Regions from separate parts of the Macrococcus armenti genome, predicted to be linked through region 1. Evidence: predicted binding sites of a transcription regulator. Region 1 holds the regulator's gene; each other region holds the start of a gene.
What was found. Region 1 encodes CtsR, which represses protease genes until heat stress. Its sites were predicted from a motif close to ATGGTCAATAAAGGTCAAACA; they were not measured.

Region 1 (3,296 bases):
TTTCATCATTAAGTGACTTAATCGCACCAGCGATAATTCCGATAGATGAGAAGTTTGCAAATGATACTAAGAAAACTGATACTACACCAATTGCATGTTGTGATAATTCACCAGTTTTTCCTTTTACAATTGATTGAACATCCAGCATTGCTACAAATTCATTTGATACAAGTTTTGTAGCCATAATTGAACCAGCACGAACTGCATCGTCCCAAGCAATACCTGTTAAGAATGCTAAAGGTGCAAATAAATAACCAAGTATAGTCTGGAAGTTCATTTTGCCTGGAGTAAAAGCATCTACAATACCATTAAGCATTGCAATTAAAGCAATATACCCAATTAACATTGCTGCAACGATAACAGCGACTTTAAATCCATCAAGGATATATTCACCAAGCATTTCGAAAAATGACTGCTTCTTCTCGTTATCCGTCATAATGACTGCATCTTCTTCTTCAGCAGATACTCTATAAGGGTTTATGATTGAGGCGATAATGAATCCGCCGAATAAATTAAGTACAATTGCAGTAACGACAAATCGTGGTTCAATCATTTGAAAATATGCACCAACGATAGATAAAGAAACAGTAGACATAGCTGAAGCTGTTAAAGTATAAAGTCTATGCTTCGGAATGAATGGTAATTGCTTTTTTAATGAGATAAACACTTCGGATTGACCAAGAATCGCAGCTGCAACTGCATTGAAAGATTCGAGTTTACCCATGCCATTCACTTTTGAAATAACTAACCCCAAGTATTTAATGATGAATGGTAGAATTTTCAAATACTGAAGGATACCAATTAATGCAGAAATGAAGGTGATTGGTAATAACACATCGAAGAAAAATGAGTTTGCAACGCCTTCATTTTTAACACCAGGAAAAACAAAGTAAACACCTTCTGCCGCATACTGAAGTAAATATCCAAATCCAGTTGCAAGTTGGGTAACTAGCCATATCCCAGCTGTTGTTTTTAATAGAACAAAAGCTAGTACGAGTTGAATAACAAGCATTAGACCAATGTACTGCCATCTTATACCTTTTTTATCGGAACTCATAATCCATGCAAGGAATAAAAATACGATGAGTCCAATCATGCCGATAATAATATTCATAATATCGCTCCTTTTATATTAATTTACTACCCATATCATACTATATAAATAATGAAAGCGCTAAACATTTTTTCTTTTATTTTTGAACATTTGTTCAAAAATAAAATTAAAACATATTATTTGCACTTATTTAAAATAAAAAATATAATAAAGTCAAAGAAGGTCAAAGGTGGGTGATGTTATGCAGAACATGTCGGATATCATTGAGCAATACTTAAAGCAATTGCTTGAAGCGGATGATGTCGTAGAAATTAAACGTGCACATATTGCGGAGAAGTTTGATTGCGTACCATCGCAGTTGAACTACGTAATTAAAACGAGATTTACAAACGAACACGGCTATCAAATTGAAAGTAAGCGTGGTGGCGGTGGATACATTCGTATTACTAAAATTGAATCGAATGATAAGTCAGCATTTTTAAATCATCTGAAAGAGCTGACAGGTAAACAAATTTCTCAACAAAATGCTGAACGTATCATTTCAGGGCTTCATGATAATGAACTTATATCATTAAGAGAGAAGAAGATGATGTTATCGGTTATCCATCGTGATACGCTCATGGTAGAAGTGCCGTATCGCGACTATATTCGCGCTAATATTTTACACAATGTGTTATCTATTATCCATTACAACTAGGAGGTGTTCGTATGACTTATGAAGAAGAGTTTTCAATGAATCAGCTATTGAAGCATTTATTAAATAGTGGAGAGTTTCAAACGAAGCCTGATAAATGTCCCAATTGCGGTCTAACATTAAGAGAAGTGCTGCATATCGGGAAGTTTGGTTGTAGTGAGTGCTATTCAACATTTAGTCAATATGTTCCTCAAATTATCGAGAGAGTACAAGCAGGTAATTTAGAACATGTTGGACAGCAGCCGTTTAAGTCTCAGGAAAAAATTGCGCTGCGTAAACGAATTGAAAGTTTAGAAGAGAAGCTGCAGCAACTTATTGAAGTTCAAAACTTTGAAGAAGCGGTGCATGTACGAGATGAAATTAAAGCGTTGAAAGAAAGTGGTGATGCACATGTTGAGTAAGCATCTTCAAAGCGAGTTAAGTGACTGGATGCAAAGCGGGAATGATGAGCCAGTTATATTAAGCTCAAGGATACGTCTTGCACGTAACTTAGAAAATTTTGTCCATCCGATGATGTTTAGTGAAGGCGATGCAGAACGTGTAATAGAATGTGTCGGGAATGTATTGCGCTTAGATTACGATGAAATAAAGATGCAGGATATATCTGAGCAGGAACGTTTAATGCTTGTCGCTAAGCACTTAATGAGTAAGGAGCTACTTAAAAATAACGGTGGTGCTGTCTATATAAATGACGATGAGTCTGAGAGTATTATGGTAAACGAAGAAGATCATATTCGAGTACAGGTGTTAGGCAGGGATTTATCGCTTCAGGAATTATATCAACGTGCGCAAGAGATTGATAAACGTCTTGATGAACATTTGATGATTTCGTTCGATGAACATTACGGTTATTTGACGACTTGTCCGACGAATATAGGTACGGGATTAAGAGCAAGTGTTATGCTGCATTTACCAGGGTTATCGATTATGAATCGAATGAATAGAATCGCACAAACGATTAACCGTTTCGGGTTTACGATTCGTGGTATATATGGAGAAGGTACGCAAGCACTAGGTCATATTTATCAGGTGTCTAACCAATTGACACTCGGTAAGGATGAAGTGAGTATTATTGAAGATTTACAGCAAGTAGTAGAACAGATTATAGAAGAAGAACTCAATATGCGTAAACGTATGAATAATTACGATCATATTGAAACGATAGATCGCATTTACCGCAGTTTAGGTATATTGAAATATAGTAGAAAGATTTCTGTTGAAGAAGCAAGTCTTAGATTAAGTGAGGTCAAACTCGGTATTGATATGGGTATCATTGATATTCCGTTTAGATTTAATGAATTAATGGTAGCTATACAGGCGCCATTTCTAAATACAGTTTATGATAGTGACGTTACAGTTGAAGAAAAACGATCAGAGATGTTAAGAACGCATCTATAAGGAGGAGTTATATGTTTGGTAGATTAACAGAGCGTGCGCAACGCGTACTTGCTCATGCACAGGAAGAAGCAATTCGTTTAAATCACAATAACATTGGGACAGAGCATTTATTATTAGGACTTGTGAAAGAACCTGATGGCATTGCTGCTA
Region 2 (3,296 bases), 660 kb from region 1:
TTGCCATCTGCATCAAAGTAGTAACCAAATGCTTCTGCAACAGCTTTTTCTTCATCCAATTGCATTAACACATCTTCAGAAGTATTTCTTCGCTTAGCCATCGTAAAAGCGGCGCCAATACCATGCAGGACAATTTGTGCGCTTTTAATATGCTGCAACACGCGCATTACAGACGGTTCCTTTAACAATGCGTTATAGCCTGCCTCACTTAACTGATCAGGAACATATAACACTTCAAACTTACCACCTGTCTGATCTGCCATTAAATGTGTAATCGCATTCGCCTGATAAGAAACATCTTCACCGAGCCCGCCACGAGCCGGTATAAAAGTTATCTCTTTATCAGATGGGCGCATTGCTCGTGCAACATGTGCCATCGTTGAACCACCTGTGACCGTCATATTCATGCCGTCTTCAAAACAGGACTCAAGATATTCGCTCGTTGCCTGACCCATGCGTACTTTCGTTTCATCTTCGATATCTGAATCACCGCTGACGACAATCACTTTACGAATACTGTAACGCGATTCAATTGCGCAGGCGATATGTTCCAGTCGTGTAAGACTGTTCATTGAAGCTTTCATTTCTTCAATTACTTCAACACCACTATCTGTTACAGACATCCCTTTAGAAGTGATTAAGATTAAACCTTGCGACTTCAGTATTTCTGTTTCAGTCCTGAGTATGCGTTCACTCAGCGAAACACTCTCGCTCAGCGCACGCCGACCAATTGGCTGAAACGTCTCAATCGCCGTCAAGATTTGAAATCTGCGATACATCTTCTCAACTAAATCAGGGACAAGTTTCTTTTGAATCTCAAAGAGTTGATTCAAGTCCACCCCTCCTCAATTAGCGATGGTCGTTATTTGTCCCACTAGGGTCAAAAAGTAACTTACGCTACACATACATAATACCAAGTCGTTATTAAGTGTGCAAGTAAAAGCTATGCAAAATTAAAATGAATTCGTTTTCACTTATTATTTGTTAAATATTCAATAATGGTTACGAAGTCAATGTTCCCTTCCTGCACAATTTTGTCACCGTCCATTAATACCGGTATACGCATAAAGTACTCAGCTTCCAGCACCTCATCTCCTTCTATCATTTTCTCCTCAACTTCAACCGCTGCATCTTCCTGGGCAAATCTTATTTGCATTCGTGCCTCTTCACATAAACCACAATGTCTCCCTACAAGTAAAGTTAGTGTTTTCATATTTCCATCTCCAAAAATGATATCGTAATTATTATAAAAAAATAATCCATATTACTACTATAATAGTAACATTATCGGTACAATATAAAATGATATGAGCATCGTTTTTGACTATCTTTGACTATATAGTGTATATTTGATTTAACAAAACGACGCAATTTAATATTAGGAGGATTTATATATGAATTTAATACCTACAGTAATCGAATCGACAAATCGTGGAGAACGTGCATATGACATTTATTCACGTTTACTAAAAGACCGCATCATTATGTTAGGATCTGCAATTGACGATAACGTAGCAAACTCAATCGTATCGCAATTATTATTTTTACAGGCACAGGATGCTGAAAAAGATATTTATCTTTACATCAATTCACCAGGCGGAAGTGTAACAGCTGGTATGGCAATATACGATACGATGCAGCACATTAAACCTGATGTTCAGACAATTTGTATCGGTATGGCAGCATCAATGGGATCATTTTTATTAGCAGCTGGTGCAAAAGGTAAACGATTTGCATTACCAAACGCTGAAGTTATGATTCACCAGCCTTTAGGTGGTGCACAAGGACAAGCGACTGAAATCGAAATCGCTGCGCGTCACATATTAAAAACACGCGAAAAGTTAAACAAAATCCTTTCTGAACGCACAGGACAACCGATTGAAAAAATTGAAAAAGATACTGATCGCGATAACTTCTTATCAGCAGACGAAGCAAAAGCATATGGTTTAATTGATGAAGTAATGCACCCGGCATAAGCATCCATTTTAACTTGAGTAAATAACGAAAAGCCCCCGATTACGAAATCGGGGGCTTAAATTTGTATTATTTTAAGAACGAACGAATGTTTTCAGCATTTTGAATGTTGTGCTGTACACCCATAAACTTCTCTTTACCTGGGCCGAAAGCATACACATGCACTTCTTCACCTGTATGAACTTTAGAACCCCATGCAGCATTTGCACGTTTATCTACAACTTTGTTAATTGCATCTAAAGTTTTTGCTTCATCTTTCGCTTTTGCAACATCAATAATAGCTTTTTTCTCTTCAGCTGTAATGTCTTTAATTTGGATGTTTTCGTTTATTAACGCTTCAATATCCGCATCTTTTTCTAATAATTTCGCAGTTAATCCCTCATGTGTCATTTTCATCTGATCAACAACTTTAGGATGGAATTCATACTTCTCACCAGTACCTGCAGACAATCCACCAGTCGCGTGATCCGCAAGTGCAATAACTAATGTATTACAATCTTTCTTCGCATATTCAATTGCCGACTGATATGCTTCATCAAACGCTGAGATTTCACTCATCATACCTGTTAAATCATTTGCATGACCTGACCAGTCTGGTTGAGATCCTTCAACCATTAAGAAGAACCCTTTTTTGTTTTGAGATAGTTTTTGTATCGCTGTATCCGTCATTTCTTTTAATGACGGCTCTTTTTCTGTACGGTCTATGTGTTTACTCATTGCGCTTTCTGCAAATAAACCAATCATACGTTTTGAATTTGTATCTTTTAACATTTCGTCACGAGATGTAACATATTTAAAGCCTGATTTATCTTGCATCTGCTTCACTAAATCTAATGTTACTTTTCCGTTTTTATCTTTTTGCTGGAAGAAATCTGTTCCACCACCAAGCATTACGTCAACAATCGGTTGTTGTTCTTTACCAACTTTAACCGTACGTGCCATTTGCTTTGCAATGTCCATTTCATCTTTACGTGATGGATTATGTGCAGCAAATGAAGCTGGCGTTGCATGTGTTAATTCACTCGTTGCTACTAAACCTGTTGAACGGCCTGCAGCTTTATAATCTTCAAGTACTGTTCTTACTGCTTGTTTATTTTTATCTACAGATATCGCACCATTAAATGTACGTACTCCTGTTGCAAGTGCTGTCCCTGCTGCACCTGAATCTGTAATGTTTAATTTTGGATCATCACTCACCGTTAATTGAGATCCAACTAAATAGTTATCAAAAGAAATTTTATCTAAACCTGGAACATTTTCGTTATCTTTATAATAACGGTAAGCACCAAGTTGAGAAATACCCATACCATCACCAATCATTA
Region 3 (3,296 bases), 970 kb from region 1:
ACGCGTTTGGACAGTATTGATAGAGGAGACATTATCGTATTCCATACGGATACGAATAATGATTATATTAAGCGTTTAGTTGGTAAACCTGGTGATACGGTAGTGTACAAAGATGACAAGCTTTACATAAATGGTAAATTCGTTCAGGAAGATTATTTGAAGGAAAATCGTCAGAACAAAACAAATGAAAAATTAACAGATGATTTTTCGGTAGATACTTTAGTAAATTCAAATGGCAGTAATACAATTCCAGAAGGAAAATATTTAGTGCTTGGCGATAATCGTGAAGTTAGTCTTGATAGTAGAAGAGAGTTAGGACTTATTAATAAAAGCGACGTCGTAGGAAAAGTTTCATTACGTATATGGCCGATCAATGCATTTGCAACCGATTTTTATGAATCAAATTTTGATTCAGTAAATAAATAGAAATAATAAAGTCCCGGGATGAGTTATCCCGGGACTTTATTAAAAGAAAAACTGAGACATTCGTCTCAGTTTTTTATTATGCAGTTACCCATTGTGATGGGCCAGCAGTGTTATATAATTTTACAGCTGCTTGATCCTGAATGTATTCTGGTGCTGATGCTGGTGATTTACCAACCCAACCTGCAGGAGCTACTGAATCCCAAGTTGATTGTAAGAATTGATATTTACCTGCTGCTCCTGAAGTAGGGTTGATTGCACGAATATTTCCACCTGATTCACGTTGAGCAATTAATTTTAAATGATCGTTTACTTGAACATTAGAACCAGTTGAAGCTTGATAGCTTTGAGCTGGTGCTTTATAAGTTTGAGGTGCTTGATAGTTTTGTGCTTTAGGTGCTGCATACGTTTGAGCTGGTGCTTGAGCTACAGGTGCTTGTGCTTGAACAGCCGGAGCTTCTTGTTTGAAGTTATTGTTTACAACTGAGCTGAATACTTCTGAATCAGCTGCGCCAGTGTATTTGTATTCCCATGTCCAGTATGCACCATTTGACTCGAAATTGAAGTTATATCCATCTTTTGAAAACTCATAATGGTATGCACCTTTGTGTACCGGGTTTTCATTTAAAGCTGATGGGTTGTTTAAAGCTAAGTTTGCTAACTCTGCTTTGTTAACTTGAGTTTGTTGTGTTGTTTCTGCTGCATCTGCGTGAGATGCTGATACTCCTGTTACGCCTAATGCTAATGCTAAAGATGAAGTCATAATTGCTTTTTTCATTATATAAAATCCTCCAGTTAATTTCTAAATTAATTTTTAATTTTAAGTTTTGCCAATCGAATAATTGATTGGTCAAGTGACACTACATACACTAACACATAAAAAATGCTCGTGCGTTACAGCTATATAACAAATCATTGATTTAATGAAATGTTATTGTAATATTCGTTTGAAATATGTCGAGCTGTAACTGGACATAATTTAAACATATATATTTCATCATTACAAACAAAAAGGGATAATTTTAAATGTAAGAAAATATTATTTGGAAAAAATTTTAATGAATTATTATTTAATCATTCAACTATTAATTTTGAAAAGAACTGTCGTACCAACACGTTTAGAAGTATGTAAAATTTTGTTAGTAATGTCATTCGTTTTTTATTATTTTTTTAATAAAAATATTAAAAATTTTTATTAATTAAAGTCAAAGATAGTCAAATAATAGTTTGACTATCTTTGATTTAAGGTGTATAATGTAATTGTAGAGGAGATAAGAAACCTCTGCAAATATGACAAACAATTGAATATAGGAGTGATTATTTATGAATAACGGAATTTTTGATAGCAATTTTGATGCAATTTTTAATAGAATGTTTAACGAAATGAATAATGGACAAGTTTCACGTAAGTTTTATATTAATGGACAGGAAGTTCAGCCTGAGGCACTGATGCAGGAAGGAAACGTACTGCCACAGCAAAATAAACAAAGTGGTGATAGCTTTTTAACTAAGATAGGTAGAAATTTAACGGAAGAAGCAAGAAATAACTTGTTAGATCCTGTAATTGGTCGTGACAAAGAAGTACGTCAAGCTGCTGAAGTTTTAAGCAGAAGAATTAAAAATAACCCTATTTTAGTCGGTGAAGCAGGGGTTGGTAAGACTGCAGTTGCTGAAGGTTTAGCCCAAGCAATCGTAAAAGGTGATGTTCCTGCATCCATTAAAGATAAAGATATTATCTCAATTGATGTATCGTCTCTTGAAGCAGGTACACAATACCGAGGTGCGTTTGAGGAGAATGTACAGAAGTTACTTGATGAAGTAAAAGAAAAAGGAAATGTTGTATTATTCATTGATGAAATTCATCAAATTATTGGTAGTGGCGCGACTGGTGGAGATTCAGGCAGTAAAGGATTATCAGATATATTAAAGCCTGCTTTAAGTCGTGGCGAAATCTCGATTATTGGAGCAACGACTCAAGATGAATATCGTAATAATATATTAAAGGATCCGGCACTGGCGCGACGATTCAATGAAGTAGTAGTCAATGAACCATCTAAGTCAGATACAATTGAAATACTAAAAGGAATCAAACATCAATATGAACAACACCATAATGTCGTAATTGAAGACGATGTTTTAGAAACAATTGTCGCATTATCAATTCAGTATATGCCTAGCCGCATGTTACCGGATAAAGCGATTGATCTGATGGATATTACTGCAGCACATATTTCTTCACGAAACAATGTCGTCGATAAAGTTGAAACAGAGAATGAAATTGAGCAGTTAGAAACTGAAAAACTTCAGGCAGTTGATAAAGAAGACTTCAGCCATGCACATGATTTACAAATGAAGATTAAATCATTACAAGATCAGTTATCACAAGAAATTGTAAGCAATCACGTTACGAAAGAAGATGTATCAGCTACTGTAGAACGTATAACAGGTGTTCCGGTATCGCAAATGGATAATAATGAGATTGAACGTCTTAAACATATGCAATCCAGACTTGAAGGTAAAGTCATTGGCCAGGATGAAGCAGTTCAGGCAGTAGCGAAAGCAATAAGACGTAATCGTGCAGGATTTGATGACGGTAATCGACCAATAGGTAGCTTCTTATTTGTAGGACCTACAGGTGTCGGTAAAACAGAACTTGCAAAACAATTATCGTTAGAACTATTTGGTACGACTGATTCAATGATTCGCCTTGATATGAGTGAATATATGGATCAGACTGCTGTATCTAAAATGATAGGTACGACAGCTGGTTACGTCGGTTACGATGATAATTCAAATACATTAACAGAACGTGTACGCCGTAACCCATATTCAGTCATTCTGTTAGATGAAATTGAGAAAGCGAACCCTCAAAT

Region 2: a site for CtsR is predicted at 1,318-1,338, ahead of clpP (ATP-dependent Clp endopeptidase proteolytic subunit ClpP). Genes of this name have one in related genera too.
Region 3: a site for CtsR is predicted at 1,625-1,645, ahead of LAU42_RS04575 (ATP-dependent Clp protease ATP-binding subunit). Genes of this name have one in related genera too.

What each region holds. Positions count from the first base shown of each region.
Region 1 covers NZ_CP083608.1:2,108,185-2,111,480, reverse strand. Annotated here, with positions in the region: gene LAU42_RS11255 (NupC/NupG family nucleoside CNT transporter) at 1-1,114, opposite strand, end outside; gene LAU42_RS11250 (CtsR family transcriptional regulator) at 1,296-1,751, shown strand; gene LAU42_RS11245 (UvrB/UvrC motif-containing protein) at 1,763-2,149, shown strand; gene LAU42_RS11240 (protein arginine kinase) at 2,139-3,146, shown strand; gene LAU42_RS11235 (ATP-dependent Clp protease ATP-binding subunit) at 3,158-3,296, shown strand, end outside.
Region 2 covers NZ_CP083608.1:560,428-563,723, reverse strand. Annotated here, with positions in the region: gene LAU42_RS03050 (sugar-binding transcriptional regulator) at 1-839, opposite strand, end outside; gene LAU42_RS03045 (glutaredoxin family protein) at 971-1,213, opposite strand; gene clpP (ATP-dependent Clp endopeptidase proteolytic subunit ClpP) at 1,395-1,976, shown strand; gene LAU42_RS03035 (alkaline phosphatase) at 2,044-3,296, opposite strand, start outside.
Region 3 covers NZ_CP083608.1:874,946-878,241, forward strand. Annotated here, with positions in the region: gene lepB (signal peptidase I) at 1-426, shown strand, start outside; gene LAU42_RS04570 (transglycosylase family protein) at 503-1,201, opposite strand; gene LAU42_RS04575 (ATP-dependent Clp protease ATP-binding subunit) at 1,747-3,296, shown strand, end outside.